Regions from separate parts of the Pseudarthrobacter sp. LT1 genome, predicted to be linked through region 1. Evidence: riboswitches for the same ligand, from Rfam matches in the RefSeq annotation. Region 1 holds a riboswitch; each other region holds the start of a gene.
The links. A riboswitch is a leader RNA that binds a small molecule or an ion and turns the genes downstream of it on or off. The one in region 1 is predicted to bind cyclic di-AMP.
Positions count from the first base shown of each region.

Region 1 (9,851 bases):
CATTGTGCCGTCCCACGTCTTCGCGCAGGCACAGGAGCCGTGGCGCGCCGTCGTCGTCGATCCTGAACAGGCCCGCCGCGTGAACCCCGCCGGTGTCATCAAAGACGCGCTGGGATTCCCGCAGCAGGTCCGGCAGGGCGGCCAGGACCTTCGCGTCCACCGTCAGCGGGTCCGCCTGCGGGCTGTGGTGCGAGGACTTCTGGACGGCTTCGATGGAGTCCGTCCCGCAGATGCCGCAGGAGCTGGACGTATAGACCCTGCGGCCGGTGTCGGGGAGCGGAACGTCCGGCCGCAGCTGGGCCTCCACCACGTTGAATGTCTGGACGCCGTTTTCGTCCTCGCCGGCGCAGAACCGCAGCGACACCAGCTGTTCAGGGGCCCAGATGACCCCTTCGGACACCAGGAATCCGGCCACCAGGTCAAAGTCGTCGCCGGGCGTGCGCATGGTGACCGAGTAGGACAGACCGCCCAGCCGGATTTCCAGCGGTTCCTCCACGGCGAGGACGTCTTCGCGGTGGCGGACCGGGTACTCCAGGGCGCCCGGAGAACCATCCAGGAGATACTTGTGCACCTTGCGGCGCTGGGTTACTCGTCCCATGTTCCACCCTGCCTGTTCATTACTCCATCATGGCACCAACAGAGCCTGCCACGGCCCATCCGACCGGCCCTGAACGGCTCAGCCCAAAACTGGCTCAGCCCAGGAGGGCGCTCCAGTCCACGGGTCCGCTCGGTGCCGGTTTGGCCTTGGGCTGGCCCGTCCGGGCATTGCTCCGCGGTTTGGCTTTTGCCTCCCTGTCACCAGGGCGCGGAATGGGCGGCCCCCATGGCAGGGCGAAGGCCGGCACCAGTTCGCCCAGCTGCACTCCGTGCGGCGGCACCACCAGGACCCCGTCGGCAGCGGCCAGCCCGCGCATCATGCCCGGTCCCGTATGCTGCGCCGGAGACGCCATGCCGTACAGCAGGCGGAACGGCATCAGCCTGGTGCGTCCGGGGTCCGGCTCGACCATCGTCCCGCAGGGCACTTCCTCCACGGGCGGCATGGACCGGTGCCCCAGTGCGGCCAGCAGCGGAGCACCCACGGTGGAGAGGGCCATCATGGCCGCCAGCGGGTTGCCCGGAAGCCCCAGGACGAAGCGGCCGTCCGGAAGCTCGGCGAGAACCGCTGGGTGTCCCGGGCGCATTGCCACGCCGTCGATGACGAGCCGTCCGCCGAGCTCCGCCACAGCCCGCCGCAGGTGGTCCGTTCCGGAGCGCCCGGTACCCCCGGTGGTGATAACGACGTCGGCGGGCAGGTCCGGCGCGCTGGGCACCTCCGGCAGCACGTCCTCAAGCGCCGCCAGCCATTCGGCGTAGGAGTCGCCGATCCGCTGCTGTCCGCCGGCGATGCCGCCCAGCATGGCCACGACGTCGGGCAACTGCGGGCCGAACGTGTCGCGCACCTGGCCCGGGGCCGGAGTGCCCTGTTCCACCACCTCTGACCCCGTGAGCACCAGGCGGACCACCGGCTTCCCCTGGACCTGGACTTCGTCGTAGCCGGCCAGGGCGGCCAGCGCCAGGTGTGCCGGGTTGAGCTCCACCCCTGCCTTGACCAGGGTGTCCCCTTCCAGTGCTTCCTCGCCGGCCTTGCGGATGTGTTCTCCCGCGCGGGGCTCGCCGGGGCGCGCCTTGCCGCCGGGCATCAGGATGGGGAGCCCCTCATCGTCCGTGCCGAGGACAGCATTCTCGGTGCGAAGGACTGCCTTGGCGCCGGGCGGGATGAGGCCTCCCGTGGCAATGGGACTCGCCTGGTGCGGTGCCAGCCGCGTTCCGGGCTCCACCGGGATCCACGGGCCGCTGCCGTTGACAGCCCAGCCGTCCATGGCTGAGGACGCGTAGTGGGGCATGTCCTGAAGGGCCACGATGTCCCGGTCCAGTCTGCGGCCCAGGGCTATCCTGAGCGCCACCGGCCCGGGGGGTATGGGGGTTGCTGCATCGAACGCAGCTTGCCGGGCCTCTTCCCAGGTGTGGGCCGCATGATGGTGGGCGTCATGCGGCTGTTCAGTTTTGTGCGCCTCTGCTTCACTGCCCGGTGGCGCCTCCGGATCGCTGTGGGGTTCTGCCGTCATTCGCCGGGAGTCCCGGCGGCTTCAGCGTCGTAGTCTTCCGCGAGGGAACGGGCAACGGCCAGCGCCGCGTCCATCGATGCTGCGTCCATTTCCCTGCCGGGAGCAGCCGCCAGCCCTGCGGCGAAGCCTGCGATGAAGGTGGTCAGCGGCGCGGCCGGCCTGACAACCGCATGGGCAGCGACGCCGGCCAGCGCCAGCACGGCGTTGACATCCACCTGGACATCTTCAAGCTTGTAGGCCTGGAGAAGCGCCCTGCACCACTCTTCCAGCGTCTCGTCCTGGCTTTTCACGACTTGCCTCCCACGTTAGCTCCGCCCATGAACGGGTCCTGGCCCGCGCGCTGGTTCCCGGCGGCAATCCCCAGCGCGGCAGCATCGTCCCAGGTATCCACATCGGATGTGGACCCGGCGGGGACTGTGACAAGCTGCACGTCCAGACTAGCAAGGAGCGCCCTCACAGATCCGTTGACCAGGGCGTTGCGGGCAGCCAGGTCGCAGCAGGCTTTTGTTAACTCAGCCGTGCTGTAAAAACCCGCCAGGGGCTGGGCCTTTCCATCGCCGGAACAAGCCATCACACCACCCCCACCGGCCGCAGCATCGGTGCGCGTCAGGACATCCTTCAGCACAGCCACCGCCTGGGAGGCCAGCGGCATGTCGCACGCCAGCACCAGGCACCAGGGCGCACCTTCACCGCTCCTGGCCAGCGCGGCCAGGCCTGCGGCTATTGCGGCAGCAGGCCCGGCGAATTGCGGCTCCTCGCGGCACATCAGCACGGCGGAGGGCCGGGTTGACGGGGCCGGCAGACCCCCGGACTCCACCGGCAGGGACCCCGCATCACCCACCACCACGGTGCGGCGGGCGCCGTCTGCCGCGGCCACGGCGCGCTCAAGGAGGGTCTGGCCCTGGTAGACCAGCGACTGCTTGGGTACCCCGCCCAGCCGGGATGACCGCCCCCCGGCCAGGATCAGGGCGTCGAAAACCACCATGCTCTTTTGCACTCCCCCAGACTAGCGATCAGCAAGGCTGGGGGCAGCGCGATGCGTCAGGCGGCGCGCTCCGGAAGAAGGAACGGATCCCACGCCGGCGTCGGCTTCTCCAGTTCCTTGATCTGCCAGATCGTTCCGTGCGGCGGCCCGGGCACGAACCGAAGGGTCCAGCCCATCTCCGCGGGAGTGTGGTCGCCCTTGACGTTGTTGCACCGCAGGCAGGCGGCCACAAGATTTTCCCATGAATCGGCACCGCCCCGCGACTTCGGGTGAACGTGGTCGATTGTGTGCGCCGCCTTGCCGCAGTAGGCACATTTATGTCCGTCGCGCCGGAGCACACCCCTGCGGCTGACTGCCGTCGAGTGGTTGTACCGGGGCCGTATGTAGCGGTTGAGGAGGATCACGGACGGGCGGCCCAGAACGTCGGTGGGCCCTACCACCGGGTCATCCCCTTCGGCCACCACGCTTGCCTTGCCCGTGAGCACAAGCACCAGCGCCCGGCGGAAAGTGATAACCGCCAGCGGTTCATATCCAGCATTCAGAACGAGAGTGCGCATGCACTTACCTCTTCACGGCCGCACCCGTCAGGGGCACGAGGGCCGGCTGCCCTCGGCATGTCCGGGCTATGGATCGACATCACAAGAGTAAACAAAGAAGTGCAAAATCAGGTAATCGCCGCCCCCGGAGCCCAACCGGGGCACGAAGACGGGAAAGGCAAGGGGCACCACTGGGGGAACCCGTTAAAGCGCGAGGGACCCCCGCCTGGCGGCGGGGGTCCCTTACAGCAATTCGCGGGCGGCGTTGGATCAGGCCGCCCCAGGACTGCCTAACGTACGCGGATGGCAACCGCGCCAGAGCCAACATTGGCGCTGAAGACCACGGTGTCGTTGCCGTTGAAGCCGCCGTGGACGGCCATCCCGTTTCCGGCGTAAACGGCAATGTGAGCCATACCTCCGCCACCGTCAGCGTAGTACAGCAGGTCACCGGCCTGGGCCTGGGACATGGGCACAGTGTCACCCAGTGACAGGTAGCCAGCCGGCCAGTCGTGGAAGTGGATGCCGACGGCGGCCAGTGCGTTGGTCACCAGCATGGTGCAGTCTTGGTGCACGCCGAGCTGGGCGTAAGCGGCGGACAGGATGGCAGCACCCTTGCCGCTGGCCGAAGCCTGGCCTGCCGGTGCGGCCGGAGCGGCAGCGGTTGCAACCTTGGCGGTGACCTTGGGAGCAGCAGCCGGCTGGGCGGCAGGAGCAGCTTCCTGCACCTGAACCTCGGGCTCCGGCTCAACGACGGGAGCCGGCGTGGTGGTAACGGCGGGCTTCTCGTAGCTGATGGAAATAGTGGAAGCCGCGGAAATCGGGGCGTCGACGACGGATTCAACTTCCAGCTGGGATGCAGGAGCGGAATCGCGCTTGACGTTGGTGTCGGCAGCGTTGGCCGCGATGCCACTGGTCAGGACCAGACCGGAAGCAGCAGCGATGACAGCAGCCTGGCGGCCCATGCCACCGGCATTGTCGCTGACAGCTTTGGCAATGACAGCGATCGAGTTGGTTTTGGTGACCTCGGCGCGGTGCCGTGCGGTAGCACGAGTCGTCATCAGTTCTCTCTTTCGTTTTTCCTTCGAACCGCGGGTAGGCAGGCAAAGGGAACTGGACGCGCCGGCATCTTGGGGGCAAGCCGGCGCATTCCGAACGGGGATGTGGTTTCTAGCGAAAAAGCTTTGGGCAAAGAAATAGCCCTTGGAGCATGAAGCCCAAGAACTACTTGTTGAGGTGGTAGTACGACGAGGTACCGGTGGCTGCAGGCGAGTGGAGCAGCGTGCCCTGGGAAGGGTTGAGTGCGCTGACCATCATGCCGTTGCCGACGTAGATGCCCACGTGCGCGCCGCCGTTCTGGACCACAACGTCGCCCGGCTGCGGGGTGGAGGTGGGGGTCATGATGTTCCACGCGTTGGTGCGGGGGATGCTGATCCCGGCCTGGGCGTAGACCCACTGGACGAACCCGGAGCAGTCCCAGCCGGTGACGGGGCTGGTGCCGCCCCACACGTAGGAGTGGCCGATGCCGGTGTAGGCGATTGCTGCAATGCCGGAAGTTGCGGCGGAGACAGTCTCGGCAGCCTTGGCGGCAGGGGCAGCGTCCTGGCCTGCGGTGGCAGCGGCGTCGCGCTCGGCCGGCGCAGTGGACTGCGGACGCACCGCTTCCACCTTTGGAGCGGCGGTGGTCTTCACGACGGGACGTTCGAAGGAAACCGTAGCCGTGGGGGCGGCAGTGACGGCGAGGGCCGTCTGGGCCGAACCGGACTCGGTGGATGCGGAGACACCAGCGGTGGTGTCAGCTGCGGTGGCGGGCAGGCCCATGCTCAGGATGAGGCCCGACGCGGCTGCCACAACGGCAGCCTGGCGGCCTACGGTCCCGGCATTTGCACTGACCGCCTTGGACACGGCGTCCAGGGGGTTAATGCGAACCGTTTGCGCACGGTGGCGCGCAGAATTATGGCGTGAAGACACGAAGGTAGCCTCTCCCAATGCCTGCGAGGTGAGCTGTCGGATTCGGATGGGAGTCACCCGGCCACTCTGCTTCCTGGGAAGCTCATGACTTAACCCCAAGGCCTTCAGGAAATGAAGGCCAAAATTGGTTCCCCCGCCCCTGCCAGACGATGAAATGCGAACGGACCTTGAGCGGTGGCAGAGTTAGGCAATCCACTCAAGAGCGTCAACTTCGGAAAAGTTGACGCGAGTTAGACGGTACAGCAGTTTTGTTTCAATGTCACATTCAGGTCACGGCAGGTCACTGCGATCTGAGAGTGGACAATCATTCGGCTACAGCCAGCCCATGGGATCGACCACTTCGCCGTTGACCTGGACCTCAAAGTGCAGGTGGCAGCCGGTGGATGCGCCCGTGGTGCCGCTGAGCGCCACAACCTCGCCGCGGGAGACGGTCTGGCCCACCTTGACGTTGAACGACGACAGGTGGTTGTAGGTGGTCTCCAGCCCGTTGCCGTGGTCGATGACCACCCGGTTTCCACCGCCATACTGGTGCCAGCCCGCGAAGGTCACGGTGCCGGTCGCGGCCGCCAGGACGGACGTTCCGCACTGTGCCACGAAGTCCTGGCCGCGGTGGAAGTCTCCGGAGCCGCCGGTGATGGGGCTCACGCGGTAACCAAAGGGCGAGGCGGTGGTGAGGGATGCCAGCGGTGCGGCCAGGGTGCCGGCCGAGGCGGCCCGCGTGACGGAGCCGGCGGACTGGGCGCTCAGGAGCTGCTTCAGCTTCCCGTCGGGGTCGGCCTGGGTCACCACTGCCGAACGGCTGAAGTCGATTTGGGCGCCAACATCAGCGGAAATCTGGGGCTGCGGACTGACGGCGGAGGCTGCCAATGGCGCGTTGCCGGCGGCGTCCGTGGCCATGACGGGGCTGGTGGCGGGCACCGTGACCGTCAGAACCAGGCCGGTGGCGGCCAGGGCGATTCCAGCTTTCTGGCCAATGCCACTGGCGGCGGCGAACTCCGTCACCTGCCGGAACGGACCCCGGCGGCGGCGCGCGTCGCGATGCAGATCGCGGGGACGCTCCGCTGCGGCATCTTCGACAACCCGGGGTGCCGAAGGGGGGCCTGCGGCGCGGCGGCGCCCCCGGGAGGTCTGCGTGGTCAAGAAGGGTTCCTCTCTGGAAAAGCCTGCGGAGTTAGCTGTCGGATTCGGGTCAGAGAGATCAAAGACCCGGCCCGTCAGGGGCAAGCTTCTGCACAGGGGTATTCCCGGAAGAATCCTTCACTGGAGAGGCTTGCTGCTGACGGACTTCACCCCAAGGCAGTCCCCCGCTGCCAATTGTGGTTCCCCCGCCTCTGCCAGTAACGACTCGTGCACCCGATCCGCTGGCAGAGCTCGGCTCCGTATCGGGTAACGCTTAAGTATCAACGATTGCTTCCACTATAGGGCCTTAAGACCCTAGGTAACAATTCCGTTATCTTTGCGTGGAAGCTCTGCGCTGGGGTATTGGGACGCGGCTCAGGGCTGCTTAACAGCGACAAAAACATGCGCGGCTACCTCAGGCGGCAACTCCAGCGCACCTTCGATTCCGGACACCCGTACGGAGATGTAATCTCCCACGCGTTCCAGCGCAACGGCAGCGCCGGGCCGGATCCCGCCTTCGTCCAGTTGCGCCAGCAGTTCCGGCTCCACCTGGATTGGCTCAGCCAGCCGGCTGATGGTCACTGCAGAGGCGGGACCGTAGCCCTTCATGGCCTCCACCAGGCTGATGGCTCCGTCGGGGAAGCCGGTGGCCGGTTGTCCGCCCAGGGCAGCGAGGCCGGGGATCGGGTTGCCGTAGGGCGATTCGGTGGGGTGGTCCAGCATCTCGTAGATGCGCCGCTCAACGCGCTCGCTCATGACGTGTTCCCAGCGGCAGGCTTCGTCGTGCACGTAGGCCCAGTCCAGACCGATAACGTCAGCCAGCAGGCGTTCGGCCAGCCGGTGCTTGCGCATGACTTCGGTGGCCCGCTTGCGGCCCGTGTCCGTGAGTTCAAGGTGCCTGTCGCCGGAGACGACGACGAGTCCGTCGCGTTCCATCCTGCCGATGGTCTGGGACACCGTGGGGCCGGAGTGGCGCAGACGCTCGGCGATACGGGCCCGAAGGGCAACGATGTTTTCTTCCTCAAGCTCCAGGATGGTCCTGAGGTACATCTCCGTAGTGTCGATCAGATCCGTCATCCAGCTCAGCTCCTCGAGCGCAGTACCTTGCGTTGTCCCACCGTACCGCCTGTTCCCGCGAGGTAGTCCGGGGGCTAGCTTAGCCTATTTTGACTTTGTCCGAATAGCTGGCCCCTGGGCAGCACCCATGAACCGGACCGTCTCATTGTCTGGACTTTGCCCCCTCCGGCTCCCGCACCCACTGCCCTTCAGGCAGAATGGAACAGGCCTGCCGCGCAGCCATCGCGCGCTGCGGCCACCCTTACCCGCCCGTCCGGACCAAGGTTTTCGTCCCCGCCGAATTGGAGCACCTGTGAGCGACACCAGCATCACGATCCCCGCCGACCTCCTGCCCAAGGACGGGCGGTTCGGCGCCGGCCCGTCAAAGGTCCGCCAGGAACAGATCGATGCCCTGGCAGCAGCGTCCAAGACCATCCTCGGCACCTCGCACCGCCAGGCGCCGGTCAAGAACCTGGTCGGATCGGTCCGCGACGGGCTGAGCCGGTTCTTCCGTGCCCCTGAGGGGTATGAGGTGGTCCTCGGCGTTGGCGGCTCCACGGCCTTCTGGGACATCGCAAGCTTTGGCCTGGTGGAGAAGAAGGCCCAGCACCTCTCCTTTGGTGAGTTCGGGTCAAAGTTCGCCGCAGCCACCAACAAGGCGCCCTTCCTGGAGGCCTCCTCGATCATCAAGTCCGAGCCCGGCACCCGTCCGGCAGCGCAGGCCGAGGCCGGCGTGGACGTCTATGCCTGGCCGCAGAACGAGACCTCCACCGGTGTGGCGGCCCCGGTCGCGCGCGTCTCCGGAGCTGACGAGGGATCGCTCGTGCTGGTGGACGCCACCTCGGCGGCCGGCGGCCTGGACGTGGACATTGCGCAGAGCGACGTCTACTACTTCGCCCCGCAAAAGAACTTCGCCTCCGACGGCGGCCTCTGGCTTGGACTGTTCTCCCCCGCCGCCATCGAGCGTGCCGCGCGGGTCAAGGCCAGCGGCCGCTGGATCCCGGATTTCCTGGACCTCCAGACCGCCATCGACAACTCCCGCCTGAACCAGACGTACAACACGCCCTCGCTGTCCACGCTGGTCACCCTGGACGCCCAGGTCCAGTGGCTGAACTCCAACGGCGGCCTGGACTTTGCCGCCGCGCGCACCGCTGACTCCGCAGGGCGCATCTACAGCTGGGCCGAGGCTTCCGACTTCGCCACCCCCTTCGTGGCCAACCCGGAGGAACGCTCCAACGTCATCGCCACCATCGACTTCGACGAAACGGTTGATGCGGCAGTTGTGGCGAAGATCCTGCGCGCCAACGGCATCGTGGACACTGAGCCCTACCGGAAGCTGGGCCGCAACCAGCTGCGCATCGCCACCTTCGTGGCCATCGAGCCGAGCGATGTCTCGGCCCTGCTGTCCAGCATCGACTACGTGGTGGGCGAGCTGCGGAAGTAGGCACGGAATACAGGTACGGATAACGTACGACGGCGCCGTCAGGGTTCTTCCCGGACGGCGCCGTTTTTCGTTGTCCCCGGCAAAGGGGTGGCCGGTTTCCCGGCGGAGGTGCGGTCAGGCTCCTGCCTGGGTGCCGGCGTCGTCCGTCACATACCGGGCCTCTTCCGCTGGTTCCTGGCCGTCCGCCGCAGGACCCTCCGTTTCAGGGCTGTCCGTTTCAGAGCCGTCCGTTTCAGGGCTTTCCGCTTCAGAGGAGTCCGCTTCAGGCGAGTCCGCTTCGGATTCCTGCTGCTGGTCCTCGGGGCGGACACGTTCGGCCCAGGGCACCCACTCGGGGGCGAGGATGGAATCCTCGGACGGCAGCAGGCCCAGCTCATTGACCGTAACCACCTTGGAGCGCGAGTTGCGGGTCAGCACCGCGTACCACTGCCACCCTGCGTAGCCGGGCAGCCTCGACTCGAACAGGTGCGTGACCAGCCGGTCGCCCTCGCTCTTGGCGGCCAGGTGCGGGCCGATGGTAGCCGCCGGCGTGATGCCCTCCACTGCGGTCCGGGCAGTGTCCACCGCCGCGGCCAGGAAAGCGTCCGGCTTGCCCGTACGCCACACGGGCACGCCGGCCTTGCGCTTGGGCGGAGTCT
Region 1 covers NZ_CP141830.1:946,707-956,557, reverse strand. The annotation lists gene fdhD (formate dehydrogenase accessory sulfurtransferase FdhD) at 1-598, opposite strand, end outside; gene VIK36_RS04635 (molybdopterin molybdotransferase MoeA) at 693-2,105, opposite strand; gene VIK36_RS04630 (DUF6457 domain-containing protein) at 2,102-2,395, opposite strand; gene mobA (molybdenum cofactor guanylyltransferase) at 2,392-3,102, opposite strand; gene VIK36_RS04620 (HNH endonuclease) at 3,147-3,647, opposite strand; gene VIK36_RS04615 (NlpC/P60 family protein) at 3,917-4,684, opposite strand; gene VIK36_RS04610 (C40 family peptidase) at 4,848-5,528, opposite strand; cyclic di-AMP (ydaO/yuaA leader) riboswitch at 5,599-5,794, opposite strand; gene VIK36_RS04605 (M23 family metallopeptidase) at 5,907-6,734, opposite strand; cyclic di-AMP (ydaO/yuaA leader) riboswitch at 6,739-6,981, opposite strand; gene VIK36_RS04600 (metal-dependent transcriptional regulator) at 7,089-7,790, opposite strand; gene serC (phosphoserine transaminase) at 8,083-9,213, shown strand; gene VIK36_RS04590 (DUF3027 domain-containing protein) at 9,328-9,851, opposite strand, start outside.

Region 2 (9,851 bases), 1.0 Mb from region 1:
CGGCTGGCGCAGGAGGCGGAGGCTGATCCGACGCAGGGAAACGGGAAAGTCCGGGCCGCCCTCCAGGCGGACAGGGACTTCTGGTTGTGGCGCCATGTTGTGGAAGCCGCGTAGGGCGGCCACCCGCTAGGAGGTCCGGCTGTCCGCCGCTCCCGGGTTTTCGTGGTTGTGCCGGAAAAGACCCAGGATCTCGTCGTGCAGGTCCCGGTAGCCGAACCGCAGCACTGCGTATACCGCGCCCACTCCGGCCACCACCATGACAACCAGCGTGGGGACCGGTCCCAGGGCATGCCGTGCCAGGTTGACCAGGCCCCCCAGGCCCACCGCGGCGCCGCACACCAGGCCCGGAGCGGCGGCCCGCATCATCCGGCGCATCCTTGTGCCCATGACCTTGGCGGCTACTGCCTGCATGCCGAAGGCGAAGACCACGGCCACCACCATCTGGGCGCAGGCGACACCTACGATGCCCCACTGGGTGGCGAAGATCAGGGCCGGGAGGAGGACCACCAGGCGGACCACGGAGATCCAGATGGACAGACCGGGGCGGCCCATCGCCTTGTAGACATCATTGGCCCCGGCGCCCAGGGAGCGGGCGGCCGCGTACAGGGCCAGGAATACCAGGGGCGTGACCGATTCCTCCCATTGCTGCCCGAAAAGGACCGGGACCAGGACGGGTGCCACCACGGCCAGGCCCACACCTGCCGTGATGCCGTACAGCGCCTGCACGGTGACACTCTTCAGGTAGCCGTCCCGCAGCCGCTGCCGGTCGCCCCGGACCTGCGTGTACAGGGGGAACAGGACGGTGGACAGGACAAAGAACACGTTCAGGATCAGGGCCTCCGGCAGCCGGAACGCGAGGGTATAGAGACCCAGGGCGTGTGCGCCCAGCACAATGCCGATGACCAGGTAATCGACGTCGAAGATCGCCCTGGCAAGCATGGTGCTGCCGGCCACGGGAGCGCCGAAGCGGACGTTTTCCCCGATGGCGCTTTTGCTCACACGCCAGATTTGCCAGGGCGCCTCGCGGCGGACCAGGAACCAGCAGGTGGCGGCATAGGCCACGGACCCGGCAGCCGTTCCGACGGCGAGTGACCAGGCGCCGTGGCCGGTGAACGCCAGGTAAAGGGTCACCGTTCCCATGGTTGCGGCGCGCAGTACCGGAGCCGCCGTGAGCTGCCTGAACTTCAGGTCCCGGCGCATGATGGCTTCCGGGACGGCGCCGCAGGCCGTGGCAAACACCGAAACGCCAAGGACCTGCACCAGCGGGGCCACGCCGTCCAGCCCAAGAAGGTCCTCCACCGCGTCAGCAGCAAGCAGGGCGGCCAAGGCCAGCACTGCGCCCAGGGCAACGGAAAGCAGCAGCGCCGATCTGGCGATGACCGGTGTCTTGGGCAGGTAAACCAAGGCCTGTCCCACCCCGGCATCGGCGATGGTTTCGGCGTAGGCCATCAGCACCAGCGCCAGGGCGACCAGGCCGTATTCCTCAGGCGAGAGCAGCCGTGCCAGGACCACCGTGGTCACCAGCACGATCACCCTGCCCGAGGCGAAGGCGAGCCCCTGCCACAGGGCTCCCCGGACTCCCTTGCGCTCCAGTTCCCCCGGCGCGTACGTCATGGTTGCCTGTTCGTCCGGGTAAGCTCCCCCGCGGGGGATAAACCAGCCATGGCCGCATGGACTTCCGCCAGGTATTCGCCTGCCACGGTGTCCCAGGTGCGGACTGCGCCTGCGGCCGCCGTTCCCGCAGCGCCGTGGGAAGGCCCGGGCGGATGCTTGGGAGCGGTGAGGTGTTCCACCACCTCGCGGACAAGTGCATCCTGGCTGTCCCGAACGGCCAGCAGCGGATGCGCGGGAAGTTCCCTCGCGGCCACCGGGGTGGCCACCACGGGCAGACCCGCGGCGAGGGCCTCCAGGACGGAGTTCCGGATTCCTACGCCGTGCTCGTCCGGGAAAACCGCCACATCCGCCCCCTGGAACACGTCCAGGATGGAAGGCACGTTGGCCAGGATGTCCACCCGGGGTCCGGCCAGCGCCTGCACCGCCGGTGTGGGGCGCCGCCCTGCGATGACGAAGCGGGCGTCCGGGACCTCCCGCCACACCAGCGGCGCGATCCTGTTGACCAGTACCGTCGCGCTGTCCGCGTTGGGCGCGTAGTTCAGGCTGCCCGCGAAGCACACCACGGGGGCCTTCCGCTCCCGGCGGGGACCGGTGGCCACCGCCGTGCCGTTGGGGATGCTCGTGACCGCCCTGCCGAGCGTGGCGGACCAGGCCGCTGCGTCCTGGGCTCCGACGGTCAGGAGCCTGGCCCGGGGCGGCAGCTGCCGCTCAGCGCGGGCGGCCAATTGTTCGCGCAGCCGGTAGGCGGGCCGGAAGGTGCGTGCGATCGCGGTATCCATGCCGGCCCGGATGGACCAGGGGTCCACTGTCTGCAGCACCAAGGGACCGGTGATGCAGTGGGACAGGAAAAGGGCGTGGGGGCCATGGATCAGGGTTGCGTCCCGGCTTGCGGACAACCGGGCGGCGGCTGCGCGGGCAGACGGGGTGGACCGCCGGTGTTTTCCCAGTCCCGTAAGGCCGCCCATGGAGCGGGCAAAGGCCGAAAGTTCTTCCCGCGGGGCCAGTTCGTACACGGTATCGCAGCGGTTCCTGATTTCTGCCGGAACCGGAACAGGACCCGAGAAGGTCAGCAGCGTGACGGCAACGTCAGGGGGGAGGTGCAGGATCACTTCGTACGGGATCATCGAGCTTCCATCCCCCAGTTCCGGATCCCGGTTGGGCACGCTTTCCGTCACGTACAGGAGCTTCATTGCAAGAGTGTACTGGATCACATAGTCCCCGGAGGGTTGCTTTAGGCAACCTTGAGGGAAGCCGAAAAAGGGCGACGGCGGGAGGTTCCGCCGTCGCCCTTCTTACCTGGGTGCGTGGCCTGCTACTGCCAGGCGCGCACGTAGTCCACCATCATCTGGGACGGTGCGCCGTAGGCCGGGTTCGTGGAGGAGGCGCCAACATTCAGCACGATGTACTGCGGGGCATTTCCGTCGTCGGTGGGGTAGGACTTGACCTTTACGCCGTCGAAGTACACGTCCGAGGTGTTTGGCATCCGGTGCAGGCCAAAGGTGTGGTACTCGTTGGCCCAGTTGCCGCCCACGCCGCCCTGGTTGTGGGAGCCGGAACCGGAGTGGTAGTTCACGGTCATCCTGGCCTGCAGCACCTCGGCGATGTCATTCTCGCCGGTGGCCGGCCACGACTGTCCGGTGGTCCAGAAGGCAGGCCAGTTGTAGAGGCCGTTGGCGTTGCCCGGGAACTTGATCCTGGCCTCGACGTAGCCGGTGGTGAACTGGAAGCCGGTCCCCGCCCCGCCCCTCGGGTTGGTGGATACCAGTCCGCCGGAGGTGGATGAGCTGAGGCCCAGGGCCAGGTTGCCGTTGGCCACGGAGACGTTCGCCGGGCTGGTGGAGACCTTGTTCATGGTTCCGCAGCCGGGGGAGAACCAGCAGCCGGACCACTTCGCGGCGTCCAGTCCGGCCCCGTTGAACTCGTCGGCGAAGGTCATGGTCCAGTTCCCGGGGACCCCGGCGGGCGCAGGCGTCCCGCTGCTTGCCAGCTGTGCCGCTGCCGGCGCCACTGCGATCGGGGATTCGGAGGGAGGGGCAGGCGCGGCGGGTGCCGGCACTGCCGCGGGGGCAGGTGCCGGTGCCTCTGCCGGGGAAGGAGCGGCGGCAGGAGCGGCCTCGACTGCGGGGACGGGCGTTGGAGCGGGAACCGGAACGTCCGGAGTTTGGCTGGGTACGGCGCTGCCGGCATCCTCGGCACTTGCCACCCGCGCCACATCCGCGGTTCCGTCACCGTGGGTCAGGCCCAGGCCCAGGGAACCTAGGCCGAGGAGTGCTGCGGCAAGACCGGCGGCAAGAGGCCAGCGACGGCGCGCCTGGGCTGGAGCACCGGACCGGGAGGCCGGGGATGTCCCGGCAGGATCTATCTCATTTTGATAACGGTGCGCTGGGTTGGCGCTGCCTTTGCGGGGTGCGGGCATGGAAAAGCTACCTCTCATCGCCTGCGGAGTTAGCTGTCGGGTTCGGATGAGGGCATCCGGCCGCGGGTTGCGGCTTCACCCCAAGGGCGGGCACGTGGCCTCGCCCGGGACGCTCGGGTCCCCCGCCTCTGCCTGGTATCTGGTGTTAATCACGGACGCGGCAGAGTTGGGCGGCATCCGGGACTGGAGCCGGCTGGGGGCGGCCCCCGGACGACCGTACACGAAAGGGCTCCAAGAATCACAATTAGGTAACGGACCTCACTGCGTTGGCGTGGCGCTGCCCGGTCGGCGAAAGTGCATTGGTAACGGACGCCGCTGGCTGCAGGTTTTCCACATGGCTGAACCTCCGGCTGCTGCCCACCTCCAGCGGGGCTAGCCTTGGGTCAAGCGCGAATCGCCTATCGGGTCCAAATGCACTAGGATATTGAAGTCTGTGCTGCGTCCTGCCTCCGTTCCGGCGGCAAGGCATTGCACGGAATCGCAAATGAACCTCCTGTTACGGAAATGCCGTAACCGCTTAGCCCAAAGGAGGTGGGTTCACATATGCGTCCTTACGAATTGATGGTAATCATCGACCCCGAGGTCGAAGAGCGTACCGTTGAGCCGTCGCTTCAGAAGTTCCTGAACGTCATCACCAACGATGGTGGAACCATCGAAAAGGTTGACATCTGGGGCCGTCGCCGTCTGGCTTACGACATCAAGAAGAAGTCCGAAGGTATCTACGCCGTGGTGAACTTCACCGCCAAGCCGGAGACCGCCAAGGAACTTGACCGCCAGCTGTCTCTTAACGAGACCATCATGCGCACCAAGATCACCCGCCCCGAAGAGCAGAAGGTTGTTGCTGAGTAATTCAGCACCGTCTTCATTCTTTACCCCGCAGGAAACGCACTCTTCACCCAGGATCGAACAAGGAGGCAGTAGATGGCAGGCGAGACCACCATTACGGTCATCGGTAACCTCACCAATGACCCGGAATTGCGGTTCACACCGTCAGGTTCGGCAGTAGCGAACTTCACCATCGCTTCCACCCCCCGCACCTTTGATCGCCAGTCCAACGAGTGGAAGGACGGGGAAACCCTGTTTCTCCGCGCTGCCGTATGGCGTGAAGCAGCCGAGAACGTCGCCGAATCCCTGACCAAGGGCATGCGCGTGATCGTGACCGGCCGCCTGAAGAGCCGTTCCTACGAAACAAAAGAAGGCGAAAAGCGCACCGTTATCGAGCTTGAGGTCGATGAAATCGGCCCCAGCCTGCGCTACGCCAATGCCAAGGTCAACCGCACCCAGCGCTCCGGCGGACAGGGTGGCGGCGGCTTCGGCGGCGGCAACAGCGGCGGTGGCTTCGGAGGCGGCAACTCTGGTGGAAACCAGGGTGGCAACTCCGGTGGAGGCTGGGGCGGCGGCAACCAGCAGGCTGCACAGGACGATCCCTGGGCTACGCCCGGTGTATCCAACGCAGGCGGCTGGGGCAACGGCCCCGATTCCGAACCTCCCTTCTAAAACCCAAATATCGGCCCGGCTCCGGGACTGCCCGGGTGCGCCACGCACCCAAGGCACTGCCGCCGTCGGACCACCACCATCCCGTGGATCAACATCCACGGGCTCCCTAGAATAGGAGCTCCACGATGGCTAAGGCTGAACTCCGTAAGCCCAAACCAAAGTCCAACCCCTTGAAGGCCGCTGACATCACTGTCATCGACTACAAGGACGTAGCATTGCTGCGCAAGTTCATCTCCGACCGCGGCAAGATCCGCGCCCGTCGCGTCACTGGCGTCACGGTGCAGGAACAGCGCAAGATCGCCCAGGCAATCAAGAACGCCCGCGAAGTTGCTCTGCTGCCTTACTCCGGCGCTGGCCGCGGCTAAGGAAGGGATTAACTAACATGGCAAAGCTCATTCTGACCCACGAAGTCACCGGTCTCGGTGCTGCCGGCGATGTTGTCGAGGTCAAGGACGGTTACGCACGTAACTACCTGCTGCCCCGCAACTTCGCCCTGACCTGGTCGAAGGGTGGCGAGAAGCAGGTTGAGTCCATCAAGGCTGCCCGCGCCGCCCGCGAGCACGCTTCCCTGGAAGATGCTCAGAAGCAGGCCGCTGCACTGTCCGCCAAGCCGGTCAAGCTGGTCGTCAAGGCCGGCGAGTCCGGCCGCCTGTTCGGCACCGTCAAGCAGGGCGACGTCGCCGACGCTGTTGAGGCCGCTGGCCTTGGCAAGATCGACAAGCGCAAGGTTGAACTGCCCGCACACATCAAGTCGGTTGGTTCCTACCAGGCCAACGTCCGCCTCCACGCTGACGTTGCCGCTGTGATCGAACTGGACGTGGTGGCAGGAAAGTAATTTCCCCACTCCACGTTACGACCCCCGTCGCCGGACTCCGGCGGCGGGGGTCTTTCGTTTGTGCGGTGGTAGCCTGCTCCGGTGAACCCGAACCCCCGCCACCGCCCCTTCCACCAAGTGGATGTTTTCGCCGGCCTGGCCTACCGTGGCAATCCGCTCGCCGTCGTGCTGGACGCCCAAGGCCTGGACGCGGCAACCATGCAGCACTTCGCCAACTGGACCAACCTCTCGGAAACCACCTTCCTGCTGCCTCCCCGGGATTCCCGCGCCGACTACCGGGTCAGGATTTTTACCGGGACCGAGGAGTTCCCGTTTGCGGGCCACCCGACGCTGGGCTCTGCCCATACGTGGCTGGAAAGCGGAGGGGTGCCAAAGTCCGACGGCTGCGTGGTGCAGGAATGCGCTGCGGGGCTGGTCCGGATCAAGCGCGACGGCGGGAGGCTGGCTTTCGCGGCGCCGCCCCTGACGCGATCCGGCCCCGTGGAGGAGCCCGTCCGCCGGCAGCTGGCAGCGGCGCTGCGGGTGGCCCCAGGTGACATCCTTGACGCGTGCTGGCTGGTGAACGGGCCGGAATGGATCGGTGTCCTGCTGGAGTCTGCCGGGCAGGTGCTGGCCCTGGAGCCGGACCACGCAGCCATGGGCGACCTTAAAATCGGCGTCATAGGGCCACACGCTCCCGGCGCCGGCGCCGACTTTGAGGTGCGCACGTTCCTGCCCGGTGATGCGATGGCGGAGGACCCCGTCACCGGCAGCTTCAATGCCGGTGCAGCCCAGTGGCTGATGGGAACCGGCAGGGCGCCGGAGCAGTATGTGGCCTCGCAGGGGACCGTGCTGGGCCGCGCCGGGCGCATCCACGTGAGCGCTGAGGACGGGGACATCTGGGTGGGTGGCGAATCGACCACGTGCATCCAGGGAACCGTTCTGCTCTGATCAGGGTCGCGGCAGGGCCTCCGGGAATACTCCGCCGCCTGCGGCAGTTCAACGGTATAGATGCAAACGCATGTATGATGGATTTGAACGAGCACCAGGAGAATGCCATGGAAACCCGCCGCATCACCGTCCTCTCCGCAGGACTTGGCGTACCCTCATCGAGCCGGCTGCTGGCCGACCAGCTTTCGGCGGCCGCCACGAGGCAGCTTGAGGCAGGCGGCTACCAGGTGGCGGTGGACGTCGTCGAGCTCCGCGACCTGGCCGTGGACATCGCCAACAACTTCGTCACCGGCTACGCCGCTCCGAGGCTGGCGGACGTCATCGCGGGGGTGGAGGCATCGGACGGAATCATAGCCGTGACCCCGGTCTTCAGCGCCTCCTACAGTGGTCTCTTCAAGTCCTTCATCGACGTCCTGGATCCCAAGTCGCTGGACGGCAAGGCAGTCCTGCTGGGCGCCACCGGCGGAACGGACCGGCACCAGATGGTGCTGGACTACGCTCTGCGGCCTCTGTTCAGCTACCTTCGGACGCGCATTGCGGCCACCGGCGTCTTCGCCGGGCCCCAGGACTGGGGAACCGCCGAGGAAGGCGGGGCATCCCTCGCGGACCGGATCGAACGTGCCGCCGGCGAGTTCACCCGCCTGCTGGAGGGGCTTCAGCCGGGCCGGAAGTCCGCCCCGCTGGAATCCCTCCCATTCGAGCAGTTGCTGGCCGGTATTTCCGGATCCCGCTAGTCGTCCAGCAGCGCGATGAATTCCCGCGCCTGCTTCAGCGAGATATCGGAGTGCCGCGTCAGCGCCGTGGCCGCCGCCTCGGTGTCGCCGCTCCGGGCCAGCGTGCGGATCCTCCCGTAGATCTCGTCATTGAGCATGTTGCTGCTGACTTCCCGGGTCACGTCGCCTTTGCTGGCGATCGCCCGGTAGCGGTACGGGAACCGCTGCGGCTCGTCGTCGTCCTCCTCGATGACCTGTGCGGGCTCCTCGCTCAGGTAGGGCTGGGGGTGTGCCGCCAACGCGCCCACCGCGTCGCGCGAAGCCCGCAGCCCCTCACCGGTGACTTCGTAGTACAGCTTGATGGCGGCCATGGCCTGGCCTTGCGCGATCAGGGCATAGATCCGCCGGTGCTGCTCCTCCGTCAGGCGCCCGGCAGCTGTCCGGGCCAGTTCCTGGGGTGTGGCGCCGGGCTGGGACGGGGCCGCGCCGTGTGCTGCTTTGCGCCTGCGGGCGGCGCTGTATGCCACCAGGACCGCCGCAACCACCGCGAGCAGGATTAGGACGGGGACCATAAGGGATTCCATTTTCATGAGCCGTTCTTTGTACTTCCTGGCCGTTGCCAGGTGCCGTTGCTTTGCTGGCCACCCGCCCGGATATGTTCCTGCTGCTGGTTGTGCTGCTGGGCGTTCTGGCTGGGGTGGGTGGCCGCCGCCAGGCGGGCCCGGGCGGCGGTGGCAGCCTGGACCTGGGCTGCGTAGTGGCGTGCCGAGCGCTCGGCAAGCTCGCGCTGGTATTTGTCGGCTTCCGACGTTCCCGCATCACGGGGCCGTAACGCGGTGGCAATGCCCCAGATGAGCGCCACTAAAGCTATCGCCGGCAACAGCACCAGCAGGAGATCGCCCATATGTAGAGCTTAATCCAGATTGGGTTTATCCACAGCAATATTCAACTGTGCGCATACAGGGCCGGGCGCTCGGCAGTCAAACTTTCGGCATGGAATATGAGGAGCACCACGAGCCCGCGGAGAGGCACGCTCCGGGGACCCTGCAACCCTCCTGCCGCTGCATATCCCCTTCAGCGCCTGTGGATGAAATTCCTTGGAGGAAATATTTACTCCACAAGCCGGCAATCCTGTTTTCGCAGGTCAGACGCGGAAAGCGGGCCAAAAAAATTTGGTATCCACAGAGTTCCCCACAGGCTGTGCACAAGCTATGCCGCATACTGCACAGGTTATCCACAGAACGTGCGTCTTGCCGGCTTTGCGGGTGGCGCCGTGGGGGCTAGCGTAGCGGGGTACCTGTTCTCCACAGTCGAAACAGGGCCCCCAGTTCGGTTTTCGGGGCTCTTCGCGCCGCCTCCCACGTCTCTCTGTGGAAAAGCTGTGGATATTGGGGATAACTCCGGCCCGGAGCTGGTTTCCGGACCCCGGAGCTTGATTGTCAGGGCCTGCGGGTAGACCTGGATGGGTGGCGGATCCGGTTGTCGGAGGCCGTGAACAGGATGGATCACCGGGCCGAACGCCCGGAACAAATGGAGGACGGCAGCTTTGTCAATCGCGCATCTGGACCCTGTTGAGGCAACCCGTGGATCGGACGCGAGCCGGAAGCCGCCACAGGACATCGCCGCCGAACAATCGGTCCTGGGCGGCATGATGCTCTCCAAGGACGCCATCGCGGATGTTGTTGAAATCCTCCGCGGCCAGGACTTCTACCGCCCGGCGCACGAGACCATCTATGAGGCCATCATCGACCTCTACGGCCGCGGGGAGCCTGCGGACGCCGTTACGGTGTCCGATGAACTGACCAAGCGTGCCGAGATCAACAGGATCGGCGGCCCGGCCTACCTG
Region 2 covers NZ_CP141830.1:4,564,571-4,574,421, reverse strand. The annotation lists gene VIK36_RS21485 (aminoglycoside phosphotransferase family protein) at 1-114, shown strand, start outside; gene VIK36_RS21480 (oligosaccharide flippase family protein) at 127-1,614, opposite strand; gene VIK36_RS21475 (glycosyltransferase family 4 protein) at 1,611-2,804, opposite strand; gene VIK36_RS21470 (glycoside hydrolase family 16 protein) at 2,927-4,030, opposite strand; cyclic di-AMP (ydaO/yuaA leader) riboswitch at 4,034-4,185, opposite strand; gene rpsF (30S ribosomal protein S6) at 4,574-4,879, shown strand; gene VIK36_RS21460 (single-stranded DNA-binding protein) at 4,952-5,527, shown strand; gene rpsR (30S ribosomal protein S18) at 5,653-5,892, shown strand; gene rplI (50S ribosomal protein L9) at 5,910-6,362, shown strand; gene VIK36_RS21445 (PhzF family phenazine biosynthesis protein) at 6,444-7,292, shown strand; gene VIK36_RS21440 (FMN reductase) at 7,400-8,026, shown strand; gene VIK36_RS21435 (hypothetical protein) at 8,023-8,589, opposite strand; gene VIK36_RS21430 (hypothetical protein) at 8,592-8,909, opposite strand; gene dnaB (replicative DNA helicase) at 9,552-9,851, shown strand, end outside.
Region 2: linked by a shared signal. The riboswitch ahead of VIK36_RS21470 (glycoside hydrolase family 16 protein) and the one ahead of VIK36_RS04605 (M23 family metallopeptidase) in region 1 are both predicted to bind cyclic di-AMP.

Region 3 (9,851 bases), 210 kb from region 1:
GTGGTGATCAGCCTGGTGGCCTACCTCATCTGCCTCCAGTTCAACACCATGCTGGTGCGCGTCACCGCCATCACGGCCGGCGCGCTCTTCATCATCGCCATGGGGCTGAGCCGCGTCTTCCTTGGCCATCACTGGCTGACGGACGTTACGGCCGGGTGGTTGCTGGGCCTCACCTGGGTGGGCGTGGTGATCCTGGCGCACAGGCTGTTCCACCTGGTCCGCAGGCGGGAGCACGCCGGTGCGGCTCCGTCGTTCGACCGTCCGATCGTCCGTGATGTGGTGGCAGAGGAAGTGCACCACCACGGCGACGGCGGCAAGGAGCATGCCCGCGGCAGCCACAACAAGGACACCGCCGGATGATAGTTTTGGGGGATGCGTACTCTCGTTGTTGACCACCCCCTGGTCGCCCACAAGCTCACCGTCCTGCGGGACAAGAACACGCCGTCGCCGGTCTTCCGCCAGCTGACGGAAGAGCTGGTGACCCTGTTGGCCTACGAAGCCACGCGGGAGGTCCGCACGGAGCCCGTCACCATCGAGACGCCCGTCAGCACCACCATCGGCACGGCGTTCACCAAGCCCACCCCGCTGGTTGTCCCCATCCTGCGCGCAGGCCTGGGCATGCTGGAGGGCATGACCAAGCTGGTCCCCACCGCCGAGGTGGGCTTCCTGGGCATGGCCCGGGACGAGGAGACGCTGGACATCATCACCTATGCGGAGCGCCTGCCGGAGGACCTGACCGGCCGCCAGGTGTTCGTCCTGGACCCCATGCTGGCCACCGGTGGCACGTTGCGCGAGGCCATCAAGTTCCTGTTTAAGCGGGGCGCGTCGGACGTCACCTGCATCTGCCTGCTGGCGGCCCCGGAGGGCCTGGCCAAGCTGGAGGAGGAACTGGGCGACGCAAACGTGCACATCGTCCTGGCCTCCATCGACGAGAAACTCAACGAGAAGTCCTACATCGTTCCCGGCCTGGGTGACGCCGGCGACCGCCTGTACGGCATCGCAGGGTAGTTTTCACCCTTTTTTGAAGCCGTCCCCGCGGTTAGCCTGTGCGGATGGACTGGAAACTGGAACTTGTCTATGTCCCCGTGTCCGACGTTGACCGGGCCAAGGATTTCTACGTCAACAAGGTGGGCTTCAACGCCGACTACGACGAGCGGCCTTCGGACGACATCCGCTTTGTGCAGTTGACCCCGCCCGGGTCGGCCTGCTCCATCTGCATGGGCGAGGGGCTCCTGGACGCCCCACCCGGCACGGGAACCACGCTCCAGATGGTGGTGGACGACATCCAGGCAGCGCACGACCACCTGAGGAACAATGGTGTGGACGTCAGTGACATCGAAGTGCTGCCCTGGGGCCACTTTGTCTACTTCGCCGATCCTGATGGCAACAAGTGGTCCGTCCAGTACATCCCGTGGCGGAACGCCGGGCCGGACGCAACCCCAAGCACCGCGGCCCAAAGCACCGCAACCCCAAGCACCGCACCATGAGGCACTGCAGCTGAAGCACCTTGAGGGTTAAGGCAGCCTGGGATTAAAGCACCACGGCCCGCATCCCTATGGATGCGGGCCGTCGATGACGCTGCAATTCCCTGCTGTGGCCCTGCCCAAGGCGTACGACGGCGGGGAGCCGGCACGCGCCGTCGGCCGCGGTCAATGCAGGGGAGGCTCCGCGGAAGGTGGTCCTTCGGCGCGCAGCCGCAGGGGAGCGGTGGCTAGTACCAGTTGTGCGCCAGGTGGAAGTTGAGCGCACCGCACGGGGAGGCATAGCTGAGCTTGATGTAGTTCAGGCCCCAGTTGATCTGCGTGCGGTAATTGGTGAGGTAGTCGGCGCCGGAGCTGGCCATCTTCTCAGCAGGGAGGGACTGGACGATTCCGTACGCACCGCTGCTGGGATTAGTGGCCGTAGTGGTCCAGTCCGATTCCTTGGTCCACAGCGTCTGGAGGCACTGCATCTGGTCCGGACCCCATCCGTACGTGGCCAACTGGCTGGCGGCGTAGGCCTGGGCGCCGGCGGGGTCATTGACCGCGACGACGGGTGCCGGCTCCGGAGCCGGGGCGGGCTCGGGTGCGGGTACAGGTGCAGGGGCCGGCGCGGGGGCGGCGGGTGCCGGGGCCGCGGGAGCGGGCTCCGCCGCCTGTGGAGCCACTGCGATTGCAGCGGGAGCGGGGCTCGCCGCCGGGTTGGAACGGATCTCACTCTTCTCGATGCTCATTTGGGCATCGGACGCTGCCTGAGTTGCCTGGGTTGATGACACCGGGGCCATGCTGCTGGTGGCCTGGCCGGCTGCGCCGACCCCAACCAGCACCGCGCAGGATACTGCGAGGATTCCGGCCCGGCGGCCCAGGGTGGTTTTCTTTGCCTGCTGCGTGGCCTTATGTTTAGCCTTGGCATGCAGGCGTGCTTCTGCCGTGTTTTTGAACATGATTGATCGCCTCTCACACCTGCGGAGTTAGCTGTCGGGTTCGGATGAGGGCATCCGGCCGTACGGGAAAATCACGTACTGGCTTAACCCCAAGGGCATTCATTGCCCGGGACGGTGGGTCCCCCGCCTCTGCCGTTGCTCAATCGGAAATCCGGGGAAGCGGCAGAGCTTGGCGTCAACCCGGGATATGCGGCCCGAACGGGGACCGCACCCAGTCGACGGTACAGGAAGATCAAGTGAAAGTCACATTTAGGTAACGGAAGTCACGGCCGGCAGCGCGTCGAGTTGCCTGGCTGCGACGGGGAGTATCCGGGTGGGGACCTGCCCGGCCGGGCATCATGCAGCCCCGCCGGGTGGGTACCTGCCGTGCCGGGCACCATGCAGCCCCGGCACTCGCGTGCCAAGCCATCATGCAGCCCGGGCCCGGGCGTCCTCCGCTAGTGGCCGGTCAGTTCGTAGACCGTAGTGTCGCCAATGCTCTGCGACGTGAAATTGGCTGCCACCCACTCCGCGATCCGGGTGGCAGCGTCGGAACCGCTGTTGGAGCGCATGGCTCCGCCGCCGATGAAGTAATGGATCTCTCCCAGGGCTACCAGGTCCTGGAACTGCGCCAACGTGGGGGAGGGGTCGGTACCGTTGAAGCCGCCCACCGCCATGACCGGCAGCTCCGTTGCCAGTTGGTAACCTGCGGCGTTGTTGGAGCCCACCACGGCCGCGGCCCAGGTGTAACTCGAGGCGCTGCTCTTGAGCGCGGCGACCAGATCAGCCGACGGCGTGGGCGCACCCAGGAGGCCGCCCGCGCCACCCCCGCGGCCGCCGGCGAAGCCCGTGCCGCCCTGGGCATTCGGCTGCCGGAAGCCCTGCCCCGTATTGCCCTGTGCCGTACTGCCCGGGTTTGTGTTGCCCTGCCCCGCAATACCTGTAGGGCCGGTGCTGTTCGCGCCGGAGCCGTTCCGGCTGTTCCGGACGCCGGCGGGGGCACCGCCTGGCCCTGCGCCGAATCCGGAAATGGGGCCGGCACTGACAATTGCCCCACTGTGCGCTGTGGACGCGGTGGAGATGGAGAAGGCCAGCGGCCCGGCGAGCGTTGCAGCGATGGCCAGCGCCGCCGTCGTCCGCTGCACCGAACGCATGCCCAGGAACTGGCTGAAGCCCGCGCCTGCTGCCCCGGCCAGCCCGCCTGCAAGGACCACCCACCGCAGCCACGGACCGTAGGCCGAGGTGGTGCCCAGCAGGAAGAACGCCGTCAGGGCTGCCGCGGCCACTGCAGCCGCGAGCCCGATTGCGGCGGCCGCCTGCTGCCTGCGCTGCCACAGCAGACCTGCACCCAGGCCGGTCAGCCCGGCGATGCCCGGCGCCAGCGCCACCGCGTAGTAGGGGTGGATGATGCCTGCCATGAAGCTGAACACCAGGCCGGTCACCAGCACCCAGGAGCCCCAGACCAGCACGGACGCCCGCACCGGATCCGTCCGCGATGCACGCCTGCCGACCCACAGCAGGCCGGCCGCAAGGATCAGGGCGGAGGGCAGCAGCCAGGCGATCTGGCCACCGAACTCATTGTTGAACATCCGGAACAGGCCGGGAACGCCCCAGCCGTTGCCGCCACCCACGCTGCCCGTTTCGTCGCCCGTCAGCCGGCCCAGTCCGTTGTAGCCAAGGGTCAGCTCCAGGATGGAGTTGTCCTGCGAACCGCCAATGTAGGGCCGCATGTTGGCCGGCGTCAGCTGCACGGCCACGAGCCACCAGCCCGCGGAAACCACCATCGCCGCCCCCGCCGCGGCCAGCCGCAGCACGCGCCGGCCCAGCCTGCCCGGCCCCGCAACCGTGTAGGCCACGGCAAAACCGGGAACCACCAGCAGGACCTGCAGCTGCTTGGCCAGGAATCCAAAGCCCAGGAACACCCCGGCCAGCAGGAGCCAGCGCAGCCGGTCCTCCTGGACCGCGCGGAGTACCGCGTACGCGGCCGCCGTCATGAGCAGCACCAGCAGGGCATCCGGGTTGTTGAACCGGAACATCAGTGTGGCAACCGGGGTGAGGGCCAACACCGCGGCCCCCAGCAAACCCGCCCGGTGGGCGGTGGTGGCATCTCCGGTGGCGTGCGCCGCGGCCCGGCGAACGGACAGGTAGAGCAGCCAGACGGCGGCAACGCCCATCAGCGCTTGCGGAACCAGGATGCTCCACGGGTTCAGCCCAAAGAGCCGGACCGACAACCCCATGACCCACAGGGAGGCCGGCGGCTTGTCCACGGTGATGGAGTTGGCGGCGTCAGAGGAACCGAAGAACCAGGCAGTCCAGTCCTGTGAGCCGGCCTGGGCGGCAGCGGAGTAGAAGGCGTTGGCCCAGCCGGACGCCCCGAGGTTCCAGAGGTACAGAACCGCCGCGCCCGCCAGCAGCGCTGCCAGTTCCAGGTGCCGCCGGCGGGCCAGGGGATCCCGATGCCGGCTGGCGGGCCGGGTCCCCTGGGCCGTGGCGGCCCCGCCCCCTCCCGACGCACGGGGCAGGAGGGGGCGCGTGAACCCGGTTGTTGGGCTTGAAGGCATGGAGCTGGGGTAGTGGCTGGCCATGGCGGGCTACTTGGTCAGGTCGTAGACAGTGGAATTGCCCACGGTCTGGGCCTGGAAGTTGGCCTGCACCCAGGCGGCCACCTCCGAGTTGCCGCCCCGGCCGCCCATGCCGCCGCCCATGCCGCCGCCCTGGATGTAATATCCGATCTCACCCTTGGATACCATGTCCTGGAACTGGGCGAGCGTGGGGTACGGATCCCCGCCGTTCCACCCGCCGAGCGCGATGACGTTGGTGTTCGTGGCAAGTTCCAGGCTGGCTGCCTGGCTGGCGCCGGAGACGATCGCGGACCACTTCGTGGTGGTGGAGGAGAGCAACGCGGTCACTGCGGCATCGGCCGTTCCCTCGCCGGGCCCGCCCGCTCCGCCGGGACCACCGGCCCCGTCGGCTGCGCCGCCCATTCCGTTTGCGGGGTCAAACCCGTTAGCGGGGTCTAACCTGTCGGTTCCGGTGGCGGTGTCCGTGCCGCCGGTGCGGTCGCCGCGGAAACCAGCTGCCCGGTTCCCAAAGCCGCCTGCCGCCGAACCTGCGGGCCCCGACGTCGGAATGGAACCCGAATGCGCGGACGCCGCGGTGGCGACGGTCCAGGCACCCGCCCCGACTCCTCCGGCCAGGAGGGATACGACGACGACGGCGGCAGCGCCCGCGCGCCGGAACCGTCCGGCCGTGCCAAGGCCGTCAACGCGGAGCAGGAGGCCCGCGGCTGCAAGGACGCCAAGGACGATGACGACGATGCGCAGCCAGGGGAGCCAGGACGCGTCGCGGCCCAGGAGGACCGCCGACCAGATGGAGGTGCCCAGGACGGTTGCGGCCAGGACAATCCTGGCCGGCCAGGAGGCCCGGCCGCGCCAGAGCTCCACCGCGCCGGTTCCCACCAGTGCCGCGATCGCCGGTGCCAGCGCCACGGAGTAGTACGGGTGGACAATGCCGCTCATGAAACTGAACACACCCGCGGTGACCAGGAGCCAGCCGCCCCACAGGATCAGCGACGCGCGGCCCATCGAAGTGCGGGCTTCCCGCCGGGTGAACCAGAGGCCGGCAGCCAGCAGGACGAGGGCGGCGGGCAGCAGCCATGACACTTCGCCGCCAAAGCTCGTCCCGAACATCCGCAGCAGGCCAGCAGCCCCGCCGAATCCGCTGTTGCCCCCGCCGAAACCGCCGCGGGGACCGCCGGCCGCACCGCCCGCTCCGCCGCCGGGCATGCCTTCACCCGAGCCGGTGATGCGGGCCAGGCCGTTGTAGCCGAAGGTCAGCTCCAGGAAGCTGTTGGTGGTGGAGCCGGCCATGTACGGCCGGGCCGAAGCCGGTGTCAGCTGGAAGAGGGCGATGTAGCTGCCGGCAACCACGATGATGCCTCCCAGCGCGCCCATGAGGTGCACCAGCCGGCGACCGATCGAGGTGGGGGCTGCCCACAGGTAGGCCAGTCCCAGCGCCGGAACGACCAGGAAGCCCTGCAGCATCTTGGTGAGGAAAGCCAGGCCGATCACGGCTCCAGCCGCAACAAGCCACTTCCAGCCCGCCCGTTCGGTGGCCCGGATGGTGAAGTATGCCGCCAGCACCAGGCACAGGGTGAGCATGGCGTCGGGGTTGTTGAACTTGAACATGAGCGCAGCCACTGGCGTCAGCGCCAGCGCGGCGCCGGCCAGCAGGCCTGCGGCCGGTCCTGAGACCCTCTTGACCGCCAGGTAGAGGACGCCGACGGCGGCCACGCCCACGAGTGCCTCGGGCACCAGCATGCTGAGGGACGAGAATCCGAAAATGCGGCCCGCCAGGGCTGGAATCCACAGTGCCGCCGGGGGCTTGTCAACCGTGATGGCGTTTCCGGCGTCGAGCGATCCGAAGAGGAACGCGGTCCAGTCCTTGGTACCCGCCTGGATGGCCGCGGCGTAGAACGAGTTCCCGTAGCCGGTGGCGGCAAGGTTCCACAGGTACAGGACCGCCGTGGCCACCAGGAGCGCGGCGGCCGAGGGACGCACCCAGCGCGGGGCGGGTTGTGAAGCTCCCGCGGCAGAGGCCGGGCCGCCGGCGTTTGCGGGCCGCGGTGTGGCAGTTGAGCCGGTGCCTGCCGGTGAGATGGTGGAGGTCATGGTGCACCCGTTTCTGTGGAGGTGGTGGCGTGGGTTGTCTTGTTGGTGCCGGCTCCCCGGAAGACCCAGAGCCGGAACAGCAGGAACCGCACTGCCGTGGCAGCCAGGTTCGCCGCCACCACGGTGAGGACTTCCATCCACCGGTCGGGCGTCGTGGTCCGGTGGACCAGGGCGAGCGCCCCGGAGGTGAGCACCAGGCCGATGCCGAACACGATCAGCCCCTCAAAATGGTGCCGGACCGGGTTTCCGCCCTGGATCCCGAACGTGAAGCGCCGGTTGGCCCCGGTATTGGCCACGGCCGTGACCAGCAGGGCAAGGAAGTTGGCCAGCTGCGGATCCATGAAGCCCCGGCAGAACAGGAAGATCAGCAGGTAGGCCAGCGTTGAGGCGGCGCCGATGGCGGCGAACCGGACCAGCTGGCCGAACAGGCTGCTGCCGCGGGTCTGTTCGCCAGCCCGGGACGACGCCGGGAGCGGGCCTCTGGCAAGGGCGGCGCGCAGTTCCGGAACCGGGATGCGCCCGTAGACCAGGTCGCGGGTGAGCCGGGCCATTCCACGGACGTCGGCCAGCGCTGTGCGGACCACGTCCACACTGGAGTCGGGATCGTCGACCCAGTCCACGGGAACTTCGTGGACGCGCAGGCCGCAGCGCTCAGCCAGGACCAGGAGCTCGGTGTCGAAGAACCAGGAATTGTCAACGGTGTAGGGGAGGATCTGCTGCGCGACGTCGGCACGGATTGCTTTGAATCCGCACTGGGCGTCACTGAACCGGGCAGCCATCAGCGAGTGGAGCATCAGGTTGTAGCTGCGCGAGATGAACTCCCGCTTGGGTCCGCGGACAACCCGGGAGTTGCGGGTCAGCCGGGTGCCGATTGCGAGGTCGGAGTGCCCGGAAATCAGGGGTGCCAGCAACGGGGGCAGGGCTGCCAGGTCGGTGGAAAGGTCCACGTCCATGTAGGCCAGGACCGGCGACGGGGACGCGAGCCATACCTTGCGCAGCGCGTTCCCGCGACCCTTCTCATCGAGGTGTACCACGGCGACCTCCGGGAACTCGCGGGCCAGCCGTTCGGCGATCTTCAGGGTGCCGTCCGTGCTTGCGTTGTCCGCCACGGTGATCCGGAAGCTGTGCGGGAAGGTGTCGCGCAGGTGTCCGTGGAGCCTGCGGAGGCATTCCTCAAGGTCGCGCTCCTCGTTGAAGACGGGGATGGTGACATCAAGGACGGGGACTGCGGTGCGGGTGTCCACGGGCGCGCGCCGTACGGCACGTCCCGGGGAGGGAAGGCCCGGCGGCGCCACCGCGGCGTCCTGCAGGGTTCCTGAAGTGTGGTCGGTGAGCGTCATGCATCAAGAGTGGCGCTGCCTGATTTGAAGGCTTTAGGCACAACCTGTGACGCGGCTGTGTAAGTCGTGGCGCTTCAGGGCTGCGCGGGTCCGGCCGCCGGAAGGCGGACCGCGAACTCGGTCCTGCCCGGCCGTGATACCAGTTCCACGGTGCCGCCGTGGGCCATGACAATCGATTCGACGATGGACAGCCCGAGGCCCGAAGAACCCTCGGAGCCGGAGCCTTCCGAGCCGGAACGGGCGGCGTCGGCCCGGGTGAAGCGCGAGAAAATACTGCCCTGGAATTCGGCCGGGATGCCGGGCCCGTCGTCGGTAACCGTAACCACCACGCTGCCGTCGGCCGAGCGCATCACGCCGGTGGTCACGGTTGTGCCGGCCGGGGTGTGCTTCCGGGCGTTGGAGAGCAGGTTGGCCAGCACCTGGTGGAGCTGGGTGGTGTCCCCGCGGACCGTGACGGGTTCGTCGGGCAACTGCAGCTGCCACGTGTGGTCCGGGGCCATGACCTTTTCGTCGCTGACGGTTTCCACCACCAGTTGGGTCAGGTCCACGTCGGTGGCTTCGGTTGCCTTGCCCTCGTCCAGCCGTGCCAGCAGCAACAGGTCCTCCACCAGCGCTGTCATGCGCTCCGACTGGCTTTGAACACGGCCCAGCGACTTCTGGCCGTCCTCGGTCAAGGGTTCAGTCATGCGCATCAGCTCGGTGTACCCGCGGATAGCGGTCAGCGGTGTTCGAAGTTCATGGGACGCGTCGGCAACAAACTGGCGCACCTTCGTCTCGCTCCGCTGGCGTGCCTCCAGCGCACTGGAGACGTTGTCCAGCATCAGGTTCAGGGCGTGGCCCACGCTGCCCACCTCGGTGGTGGGATGCGCCGCAGAGGGCGGCACCCGGACAGCGAGCGCAACCTCACCGGCGTCCAGGGGGAGCTTGGACACTTTGGTGGCGACGTCGGACAACTGTTCCAGCGGCCGCATGGTCCGGCGGATCAGGGCAGTGCCGGCCAACCCGATCAGGACCAGGCCGCCCAGCGAAACCAGCACCATCGTCAGGACCAGCGAGGCCTCGGTGCTTTGTTTCGTTGCCAGTGGCAGGCCGGTGATCACCACATCGCCGTACGGGGTTTCGGTTGCCATCAGCCGGTAGTCGCCGTTGGACAGCTCGCGGTCCACCGGCATGCCGTCGTGGGGGAGCGCCTGCAGGGTGGCCGCGTCCCGTGCGGTCAGGGCTGTGCGGGTGGCGTCCGAGGAAAGGAATCCGGCTTCCCGGCTGACCTGTCCGCCCACCACCCTTGCATTGAGCGTTCCCACGCTTTGTCCGCGTGCGTCGAGGGGGTCGGGACGGCCGGACGGGTTGCCTTCCGGCGGCCGGCCGCGGGACGCCAGCTTCAGCTGGGCGTCCAGCTGGTTGGTGAGGACCACATCCATGGAGGCATAGCTGACCACG
Region 3 covers NZ_CP141830.1:740,946-750,796, forward strand. The annotation lists gene VIK36_RS03595 (phosphatase PAP2 family protein) at 1-360, shown strand, start outside; gene upp (uracil phosphoribosyltransferase) at 373-1,008, shown strand; gene VIK36_RS03605 (glyoxalase superfamily protein) at 1,053-1,487, shown strand; gene VIK36_RS03610 (hypothetical protein) at 1,712-2,422, opposite strand; cyclic di-AMP (ydaO/yuaA leader) riboswitch at 2,428-2,589, opposite strand; gene VIK36_RS03615 (glycosyltransferase family 39 protein) at 2,860-4,986, opposite strand; gene VIK36_RS03620 (glycosyltransferase family 39 protein) at 4,993-7,071, opposite strand; gene VIK36_RS03625 (bifunctional glycosyltransferase family 2/GtrA family protein) at 7,068-8,411, opposite strand; gene VIK36_RS03630 (HAMP domain-containing sensor histidine kinase) at 8,486-9,851, opposite strand, start outside.
Region 3: linked by a shared signal. The riboswitch ahead of VIK36_RS03610 (hypothetical protein) and the one ahead of VIK36_RS04605 (M23 family metallopeptidase) in region 1 are both predicted to bind cyclic di-AMP.